DNA from 2 places in the Nocardioides sp. Z50_6 genome. Region 2 is predicted to be linked to the other one. Evidence: predicted binding sites of a transcription regulator. Region 2 holds the regulator's gene; the other holds the start of a gene.
What was found. Region 2 encodes LexA, which represses DNA repair genes until DNA is damaged. Its sites were predicted from a motif close to TCGAACANNTGTTCGA; they were not measured.
Positions count from the first base shown of each region.

Region 1: a site for LexA is predicted at 2,723-2,738, ahead of AC4BGE_RS07865 (HNH endonuclease signature motif containing protein). Genes of this name have one in related genera too.

Region 1 is NZ_JBZAJB010000002.1:650,168-654,802, forward strand. It holds gene AC4BGE_RS07855 (ankyrin repeat domain-containing protein) at 1-547, opposite strand, end outside; gene AC4BGE_RS07860 (hemerythrin domain-containing protein) at 776-1,243, shown strand; gene AC4BGE_RS07865 (HNH endonuclease signature motif containing protein) at 1,307-2,662, opposite strand; gene AC4BGE_RS07870 (hypothetical protein) at 2,816-3,622, shown strand; gene AC4BGE_RS07875 (hypothetical protein) at 3,635-3,772, opposite strand; gene AC4BGE_RS07880 (hypothetical protein) at 3,995-4,186, opposite strand; gene AC4BGE_RS07885 (amidase) at 4,267-4,635, opposite strand, start outside.
Region 2 is NZ_JBZAJB010000006.1:183,909-188,543, reverse strand. It holds gene AC4BGE_RS15325 (ATP-dependent DNA helicase) at 1-571, shown strand, start outside; gene AC4BGE_RS15320 (sulfotransferase family 2 domain-containing protein) at 575-1,327, opposite strand; gene lexA (transcriptional repressor LexA) at 1,362-2,090, opposite strand; gene AC4BGE_RS15310 (GNAT family N-acetyltransferase) at 2,189-2,974, opposite strand; gene AC4BGE_RS15305 (AAA family ATPase) at 3,076-3,822, opposite strand; gene AC4BGE_RS15300 (LysM peptidoglycan-binding domain-containing protein) at 4,051-4,440, shown strand.

The DNA of each region.
Region 1 (4,635 bases), on a different contig from region 2:
GACGCAGACGTTCCTCGAGGAGAGCCACCAGGTGGTCACGACGGATCCGCCAGAGACGGATCGCCTCCCACACGGACCGGCCATGGGTGGTGGGCGCCAGCAGGTCGAGATCGTCCCGGGCCAGGAAGACCGCGTAGTACGGCGCGAGGTCCTCGTCGGAGTACTTGAACCGGCCCGCCAGCGCCATCAGGGCGGTGCCGTCACGAGGCTGGGAGTGGTTGACCTCGCAACCGGCCTCGAACAGCGCGGAGAGCAGCGGGGCCTCGTCCGCCGCACGCTCGGGTGTCACACGGGCGACGAGCAGATGGGCGGCGGTGTAGCCCCGGCTGGTCAGCGCCGCTGCGTCGGCGCCGTCAGTTAGGACGTGCCGGGCGATCCACAGGCGCACCACCGGGTCGCTGTTGCACAGGGCGTCGTGCAGGAGGGTGTCCCCATGCTCGCCCACCCACCGGGCGGCCGCCCTCGGTCGGTAGCAGGCGAGGAACTCCTCGACGCTGCGGTACCGGGCCGCCGTGGCCATGGCCGCACCCCGCCTCTTCGAGAACACGATGCCCTCCCGCCCGGACCGCTCAGCACAGGGAGGCTACTGGGTGCGAGGGGTCAGCCGGGGTCATCTCGACCGGGGTGGACCCCCTCTCGTCGACCCGCTGGCCACCCGGAGAAGCGTCGAGTATGTTCGGCGCAGCATCGCGTGCGGGTGGCGGACAGCGTCACGCATGGAGGTGCCGAACCAGGAAGGTGACGTCGATGACGCTCCGTTCCTCGTTCCTCACCCGTGGGTGAGGACGTACACAGGCTGATCGCCTGGCACCACGAGATGAAGGCCGTGCACGGACGGCTGCGCGACGCGCTGGAGGTCGTCCAGGAGTCGTTGCGCGAGGGGCGCGAGATCCCGCCGGTCGAGCGGGAGCTGCTGCTCTACTGCCACGGGTTCTGTGTGGCCCTGGACGGCCACCACCGCGGGGAGGACGACGCCCTGTTCCCTCGGCTGGCCGAGCTGCGGCCGGAGCTGGCCTCGGTGCTGGGCTACCTGCGGCAGGACCACTCGATGATCGCGCACCTGATCGCGGCGCTGCGCGGCGCGATCGAGCGGGAAGACCCGCCGGCGAAGCTCCAACGGCACCTCGACGGGATCGCCGCGATCATGGAGTCGCACTTCCGCTACGAGGAGCGGGAGCTGCTTGGCGTGCTGCGGGAGGTGGAGCTGGAGATCTCCCCGGAGGCAGCCTTCGGTCCGCTGTGAAGCACCCGGCCGTGACCCACCTGCTGGGACCCGCCCGCTGGGACCCGCCGCGGCGCCTCGCTCCTACCGCCGCCGGTGGAATCGGTAGTCCCCACAAGGGTGTCGTCTGAGGTCCCAGCCCGGGTCGTGGGCTTTGCGGTGGTGGTGGCCGCAGAGGGGGAGCCCGTTGTCGAGGTCGGTGTGTCCGTGGTTGCCCCAGGAGAGCTGGTGGTGGTGGATCTCGCACCAGGCGAAGGGGCGTTCACAGCCGCCGACGGCGCAGCTGTCGTAGACCAGGGAGAGCGCGCGGCGTTGGGTGAGGGTGTGGAGTCGGGTCAGCCGGCCCAGGTCGAGGGGCTCGGACCGGCTCCCCAGCACGGCGGGGACCAGCCCGGCCCCACACGCCAGGCGGCGGGCCTCGCCGGCGGTGATGGTGGTGCCGGTGTCGAGCTTGGCCGCACCGATCCCGGTCAGGAGGGCGTCGAGACTGAGGGTGACCAGGACGGTGGCCTGGGAGGTGGCCAGTCCGGTGGTGGGGAGGTGCTCGATGAGCTCGCACAGGGCCTGGCCCTGGGTGACCAGGTAGGACTGCGACGACGGGGCGGACTCGTCGATCACGCTCTGACGGGTCCCGTCGGCGGCGCGCTTGGCGGCGAGCCGGCGGGGGGAGGTGAGGTGGCCCAGGACGGTGTCGAGGAGGTGGCCGTGGAGCTCGGGGATGCGGAACTTCCCGCTCCAGGTGCCGTCGCCGTTGTCGTGGAGGGAGAGGAAGGTCTCCCGGTCGGCGCCGTGCTTCTCGCGGGTGAGCATCTTGTGCTCGTGGGCGTCGGCGAGGTCGCGGTCGACGGGGTCGAACATGCGGCGGGCGGCCTGGCGGAGCCTTTTGGCGTTCATCGGTCGGCCGGTGCGGGTGGCGTCGCCGGTGGCTTTGGCGACCAGGTGCTCCTCGGCTTCGGCGATCTGGTCGGGGGTGGCGGTGTCGGGGGACTGCTCGGCGGCCTCGACGATCACGCGGACCTGGTCGGTGCGGAGTCGTCCGGCGGCGAACGCCTCACGGGTCACCGCGTACTTGGTCTTCAGCAGCTCTCCCAACCGCACTCCGGCGGCCTGGGAGGCGCGGGTGGAGCCCAGCAGCCCGGCGAGCCAGGCGTCGGTGCCGGTGGCGGCGCCACCGACGTCGGGGTCGTCGGCGATCTGGCGGGCGTCGGCCTCGGCGGAGAGTGCCAGTCGCAGGGCGGTGGCTGCGGACTCGAGCTCGGCGACGGTCTGGATCACCTCACCGAGCTCGGTGAGCGGAACCGTGGACAGGTCGAGGGTGCCAGCGGAGCGGACCGCCTCCCGTGCGGCGGCGACCAGGACCCCGACCCGGGACGGCACCCCGAACCCACCGGGAGCACCGGTGGCACCGGGTGCCGCAGTGGCGGGGCGGGTGGTCGACATGCGTCAACCCAACCAGTCGGCACCGACAGTTCTACCCTCCCTGCGCCGTAATCTCAGAGTGTGAACAAGTGTTCGAAAAGAGGCAGAATAGAGAGAGTTCCGCCCCTCCGGCGCGATCTCGCTACGCTCACCTTCCAACACCACGGAGGCGCGATGGGTCAGCAAGGCTCGAAGTCGGTCTGGGTGTGGACCCTCGCGATCTCGACGCTCGTGACCGCGACGAGCGTCCTGGGCCTCGTGGACGCGGACGTCTACGCCGAGGAGACGGAGAACTGGGCCACCCAGGCGCGGGGCCAGGACGTCGGCAACCTCATAGCCGTGGCGGTCCTGCTGCTCGGCGGTCATGGCTACTACCGGGGTTCCCACAGAGCGGGACTGGTGTGGCTCGGCACGCTCTTCTACCTGGTCTACGCGTTCCTCGTCTACGCGATGGCCGTCCACTTCAACGAGCTCTTCCTGGTCTACGTGGCCGCGCTCGGGCTGGCCTCCTACGCGATCATCTTCAGCGTCAACGGACTGCGCGCCGAGGACGAGGCTCTGCTCCAGCGCCGGTCGCGCAGTTTGGCGGGCTGGACCTCGATCGCCATCGGGGTGCTGTTCGGGCTGCTCTGGCTCAGTGAGCTGATCCCGGCCACGCTGACCGGCGAGCCGCCGCAGAGCGTGGTCGACGCAGGCCTGTGGGTGAACCCCATCCACGTCATCGACCTGGCCGTCCTGCTGCCCGCGCTCGTCATCGCTGGCATCCAGACCCTGAGAGGGAGCGCCGCGGGCGAGTTCTTCGTCGCGCCCCTGCTGGTGTTCTCCGTGCTGATGGGGACGAGCATCGTGGCCGCCATGGTCCTGATGACCGTCGACGGCTCCGAGGAGACGCTGCCGCCGATGGTGATGGTGGCGGTGGTCGTGCTCGTCAGCGCCTTCGCTGCGTGGCGCTGTTTGAAGGCCCCGACGAGAGCCCGCTGAGTCGTCACCCGCTCAGCCGAGATCGACGGCGCGCAGCATGGACTGGGCGAAGACGAACGGCGTCCCCACCGGCAGCGAGGTCGTGCTGACGATCGAGAGCCCGCCCTCGGCGGGGTCCCAGGCCACCAGCCGGAACCCGGCGACCACCACCGAGAACGGCTGGTCGTCGACCTGGCCGCCGTGCCGACCACGACGTCCTCGTCGGCCTGGATCCGCAGGAGGCGGCCGGTCCGGTCCATGCTCACCTCGCGTGGAGTGCCGCCGGCGTAGTCGGTGGGCACGTTGGGCTCCGTTGCGAGGAGGTCGCCGCCCGCGCCTGGGACCAGGCGTTCCAGGCAGACGACCTCCCCACGGGGCGGGCCGCTGGCAACGTCAGCCCGGGCTGGCAGCGTTGTGCACCAGCGACGGCTCCTCGTAGCGAGCCTCGGGGATGTCGTACAGCGCGTCGATGGCGGCCAGCCGGGCGGGGGTGGCGGCGACGACGGCCGCCACCTCCTCCGGCGAGGGGGTGATGCCGGCGGCGCGCAGCTGCGCGTCGACGAGCGCGGCGGAGTCGAACGTCATGGAACTCTCCTCAGGGTGGGTCGGGTCGGGGTCACGTGGGTGGCCGGGGTCTGTGCCGACCCCGGCCCCCCCCGGGGGGGTCAGGCGAAGTGCTGGGCAACCATCGGGGGCAGGGCCAGGTGCCAGGCGGTGCGCTGCTGGTACGCGTGCCCGGCGGCGAAGACGGCGGCCTCGTCGAAGGGACGGCCGACGATCTGCATGCCGATCGGCAGGCCGTCGGCGGAGAACCCCATCGGGACCGACATCGCCGGGTTGCCCATCGCGTTCCAGTACGGCGTGTGCAGCGGGTCCAGCAGCCCGTCGAAGGTGAGGTCGGCCAAGGCGGGGGCGCCGCCGCTCGCGGTCGGCGTCACGATCAGGTCGACGTCGGCGAAGAGCCCGGCCACCATGCGCTGGACCGCCCGTCGCACCCGCTGCATCTGCACGTAGTCGCCCGCGCTCACGAGCGC
Region 2 (4,635 bases):
GCAGCTCGACGAGATCGTCGATCTCGTCGACGCCGCCGACGGGCGCACGCTTGGCCTCTTCTCCTCCCGCCGCGCCGCCGAGGCGGCCGCCGAGGTGGTGCGGGAACGGCTGCCCCACCTGACCACCCTGGCCCAGGGCGAGGCCCAGCTCCCCGAGCTGGCGCGTCAGTTCGTGGCCGACCCGCACACCTGCCTGTTCGGCACCCTGAGCCTGTGGCAGGGAATCGACGTGCCAGGGCAGACCTGCCAGCTGGTGCTGATCGACCGGATCCCGTTCCCGCGTCCCGACGACCCGCTGATGTCGGCCCGCCAGCGCGCGGCCGACCGCGCCGGGGGCAACGGCTTCATGCAGGTGGCCGCGACCCACGCCGCCCTGCTGCTGGCTCAGGGCGCCGGCCGGCTGATCCGCACCACCTCGGACCGGGGTGTGGTCGCGGTGCTCGACCCGCGGCTGGCCACCGCGAGGTACGGCGGGTTCCTCAAGGCCAGCCTCCCGCCCATGTGGACGACCCACGACCCGCAGGTGGTGCGCAAGGCGCTCAGCCGCCTGGCCGCGGCCGCCGGGGAGTAGGGCTCAGTAGCCGAGGATCTGGTAGTCGCGCCGGTACATCGCGCTGACCAGCTCGCGGAGCTCGTCCGAGACGTCGAGCCGACGCCCGCCGGGGGCCGTCTGGTTGCGCGGGCGGGCGGGCACGGCGGGCGCGCCGACCCGCTCGCAGACCTCGGCGAAGTCGCGGTCGAAGGTCTCCAGCCGTCCCACGAAGTCGACCCGGTCGAGGTCGATCAGTCGGGTCTGCAGCGCCAGGTGCTGGTCGGTGCCCGGGACGGCGCGCAGGTCGTGGGTGGCGGTCCACCGGGCGAACTCCTCGACCCGCTGCATCCGGGCGTGGGTGTCGCCGTCGAACTTGAAGTAGTTCGTGTTGACGACCTTGTCCTGCCAGGCCGAGAGGAACCGCTCGAGCGGGTCGCGGACGAAGGCGAAGGCGAAGTAGTCGGCGAAGAGCGCCGTCGGGTAGCGCACCCGCATCGCGTGGTCGACGTCGAGGGAGACCTCGTGGGTGGCGAAGTGGTGCCGCACGGTGCGGGTGGCGACCTTGGCGACCCGGTACCAGACGAAGCGGTGGCTGTGGCTGATCGTGAGGTTGTAGCCCAGCGCCGAGACCCAGCCGGCCTCCGCGCTCGCCCGGGAGAGCGCGTCGAGCAGGTCCTTCGACTCCGCCGTCAGCTTGAAGCGGTCGTCGGGCCGGGTGCGGAACACCTCCGGCGAGACCCCCTCGGCGAGCGGCGGGGCCGGTGAGGACTGGGGCTCTGCTCGGGACCGTCGCATCGCCGCGAGTTTAGCCTGACCTCCCGGGCCAGGATCACATGCGGCGCAGGACCGCGGTGACCTTGCCGAGGATGGTGGCGTGGGTGCCGTCGATCGGCTCGTAGGCGTCGTTGTGGGGCAGCAGCCAGACCTGGCCGTCCTTGCGCTGGAAGGTCTTGACGGTCGCCTCGCCGTCGATCATCGCGGCCACGATCTCGCCGTTGGCGGCATCCGGCTGCTGCCGGATCACCACGTAGTCGCCGCTGCAGATGGCCGCGTCGATCATCGAGTCGCCCGAGACCTCGAGGAGGAAGAGGGTGCCGTCGCCGACGAGCTGCTTGGGGAGCGGGAAGACGTCCTCGACGCGCTCCTCGGCCAGGATCGGCCCGCCGGCGGCGATCCGGCCGAGGACCGGGACGTACTGGGCGGCGGGCGCCGCGTCACCCACACCCGTCGGGTCGAACGACGACTCCTCGGCGCTGCTCATCGCCCGGCGGGCGGCCAGCACCTCGGGCAGGAAGACCTCCAGGGCCCGAGGGCGGTTGGGGTCGCGCTTGAGGTAGCCCTTCTCCTCCAGCACCTTGAGCTGGTGGGCGACGCTGCTGGAGCTGGTGAGGCCGACCTCCCGGCCGATCTCGCGCATGCTCGGCGGGTAGCCACGCTGCTCGAGCGAGTCCTTGATGGAGAGCAGGATCCGCTGCTGACGCGGGGTGAGCCCGGTCGCGTCCGGCGGCCCGTCCGGCATCGGGACGACCTTGCCGCTCGTCTCGCGCGTCTTGGGCATGCGGTGCCTCCTGGGGGTGGTGCGGTCTCGGTGACCTCACCGTAGTGCGCCAGGAGGCGGAGTTCAAACAGGTGTTCGAACGGGCGTGTCGCTCAGGGTCAGGGGCTGCAGACCCAGCTGACCACGTTGAACCCGGTACGGAAGCCCAGGTCCACCAGGGCCTGGTAGGTCTCCTCGGCGGCGATCACCGTGGCGGTGCCGGCGCCGGTCTCCCGGGCCCGGTTCATCATGGTGCCGGCCAGGGCTCGCTCGAGGCCGCGCCCGTGGGCCTGGGGGAGCGTGACGATGTTGCCCAGCATCACGCTGTTCCCGCGGCGGTGGGAGGTCCCGGCGCCCTGGGGGTCGCCGGTGAAGGAGCTGCGCGCGATGAAGAACTGGTGGTCGGCCGGGTCCATCGTGTCCAGGAAGTCCATGTGGGTGCCCCCGGCGTGCGCCGGGAGGCCGAGCCCGGCGAAGATCGTGGCCGCGACGGGCTCGGTGTGGTCGGGCCACACGACGTCGATGTAGACGTCGTCGGGGGCCTCGGGGTCGATCGGCCGGTCCAGGTTGACGTGCATCGCCGCCGCCTCGGTCGCCACCAGGCCGGCCTGGGCCAGAGCGGCCTCGAGTGCCGGGGTGGTGGTCTCGGGGGTGGTCATCCACTGGAAGGGGAGCCCTCGGTCAAGGAAGGGCGCCAGGAGCTCGGGGACGCGCCCGGCGACGTCGGCCGAGGCGATCCGGGCGTTGGCGATCACGTTGCACACCTCGAGCGGGAGGTGGGACCAGTAGACCGTGGCGTCCGGCTCTTCGACGGTCTTGAAGGCCGGGGACTGCGCCATGGTGACGACCAGGGCCTCGAGATCGGCCTCGATGGTCTCCATGGGAGTGGTCAGGAGATCGCGCATGCAGCCACGCTATTCGCGCGGGAATCACACCCGCATGCCTGAAACTGATGACATCACTGTGCTTTGTGGCGGATGGCGACCGGGCGCGGCGTTGGTGGTCCTCAGTCGAGGACGTGCCTCAGGTACTGCATCGGCGCGTCCAGGTAGCGCCGCCAGTGGCTCACCAGCTCCAGCTCGTCCCACGTCGTCTCCCGGATCCCCCACGGCCCCACCTCGAGGAGCCGGGCGCCGGGCAGGGCCGCCACCAGGGGAGAGTGGGTGGCGCACAGCACCTGCGCTCCGCGGCCGGCCAGCTCGTGCAGCGTCGCCACCAGGGCGATCTGGGCGCTGAACGACAGCGCCGCCTCCGGCTCGTCGAGGCAGTAGAGCCCGGGGGAGTCGAACCGGGAGCGCAGCAGGGCCAGGAACGACTCGCCGTGGCTCATCTCGTGGTAGCGCGGGTCCTGACCGGTGGCGAACCCCTCCTGCCGGGTGAAGTAGCCGTGCATCGTCTCGGCGCGCAGGAAGAACCCCCAGCGCGGGGCTCCCGGGGACTTCTCCAGGTCGAGCCACTGATGCAGCGGTGACTCGGTGGCACGCGTCCCCTCCTGCACGTTGCGGGTGCCCCCCTCGGCCGCGAGGCCGAACGCCATCGCCACCGCCTCCACCAGGGTCGACTTGCCGGACCCGTTCTCCCCGACGAGCAGCGTGACGCCCTCGGCCATCTCGAGTCCCTCGCGCAGCACCTGGGCGACCGCCGGGACGGAGGCGGGCCAGACGGCGTCGGGTGAGCCGGCGTCCGGCGCGGCGGCGTTGGCGACCACCCGTCGTACGACGCGTCGCTCACGCGTCCAGTCCTGCCTGCGCACGTGGCGAGGGTATCCGCCCGGCCGGCGGGGCGACACGCCATCGAACAATTGTTCGGCCAGGTCCTTGATTCGTTCGAACACCTGATCTAACGTCGCACATGTGTTCGATCGAACGTGTGATCGAGACGGATCGCCCCAGTGCTTCGTCAGGACTGTCGGTGGTCGCAGTTAGACATCAGTTCGACAGCAACACCCACAGGCTGACCGCCACTTCCCCAGGAGGTCCCGATGAGCACGATGACTCTCACCCCCACCCGCCAGCTCGCCCCCGTCCGTGAGCTGCGGCCTGCTGCGCCCCGTGCGGAGGTTCGACCGGAGCGGGGCGGCGTCCGCCTGACCCGGCGCGGCCGTGTCGTCGTCTTCGTCGCCGCTCTCCTCTTCGTGCTTGTCGCGGGAGTCTTCCTGGGCGGCGGCTCTGTCGCCACGCAGGAGTCGGGCACGCCGGCGCCCACCGAGATCGTGATGGTCGAGGACGGCGACACCCTGTGGGGCATCGCCGCCGCGATCGCCGAAGACGGTGACGTGCGCGCCGTGATGGGGGAGATCGAGCGGCTCAACGCCCTCGACTCCGGGATGGTCACGATCGGCCAGAAGCTCCGCGTCCCGCTCGCTGAGTGACGAAGCCGCTGGCCTCACCCCTCCAGCCTCCACCGGTCGCTTCGACCCCGGCCGGTGGATACAACTGAATAGTTTCCGCCGGTCGCCTCGACCCCGGCCGGCGGATGGGGAAGACAAGAGGCGGGGCCCTGCCGGGCCCCGCCTCTCCCTGTGTCCAAGGGTGGACGTCGTCGTGGGGCCCGCCGTCGGTACGGG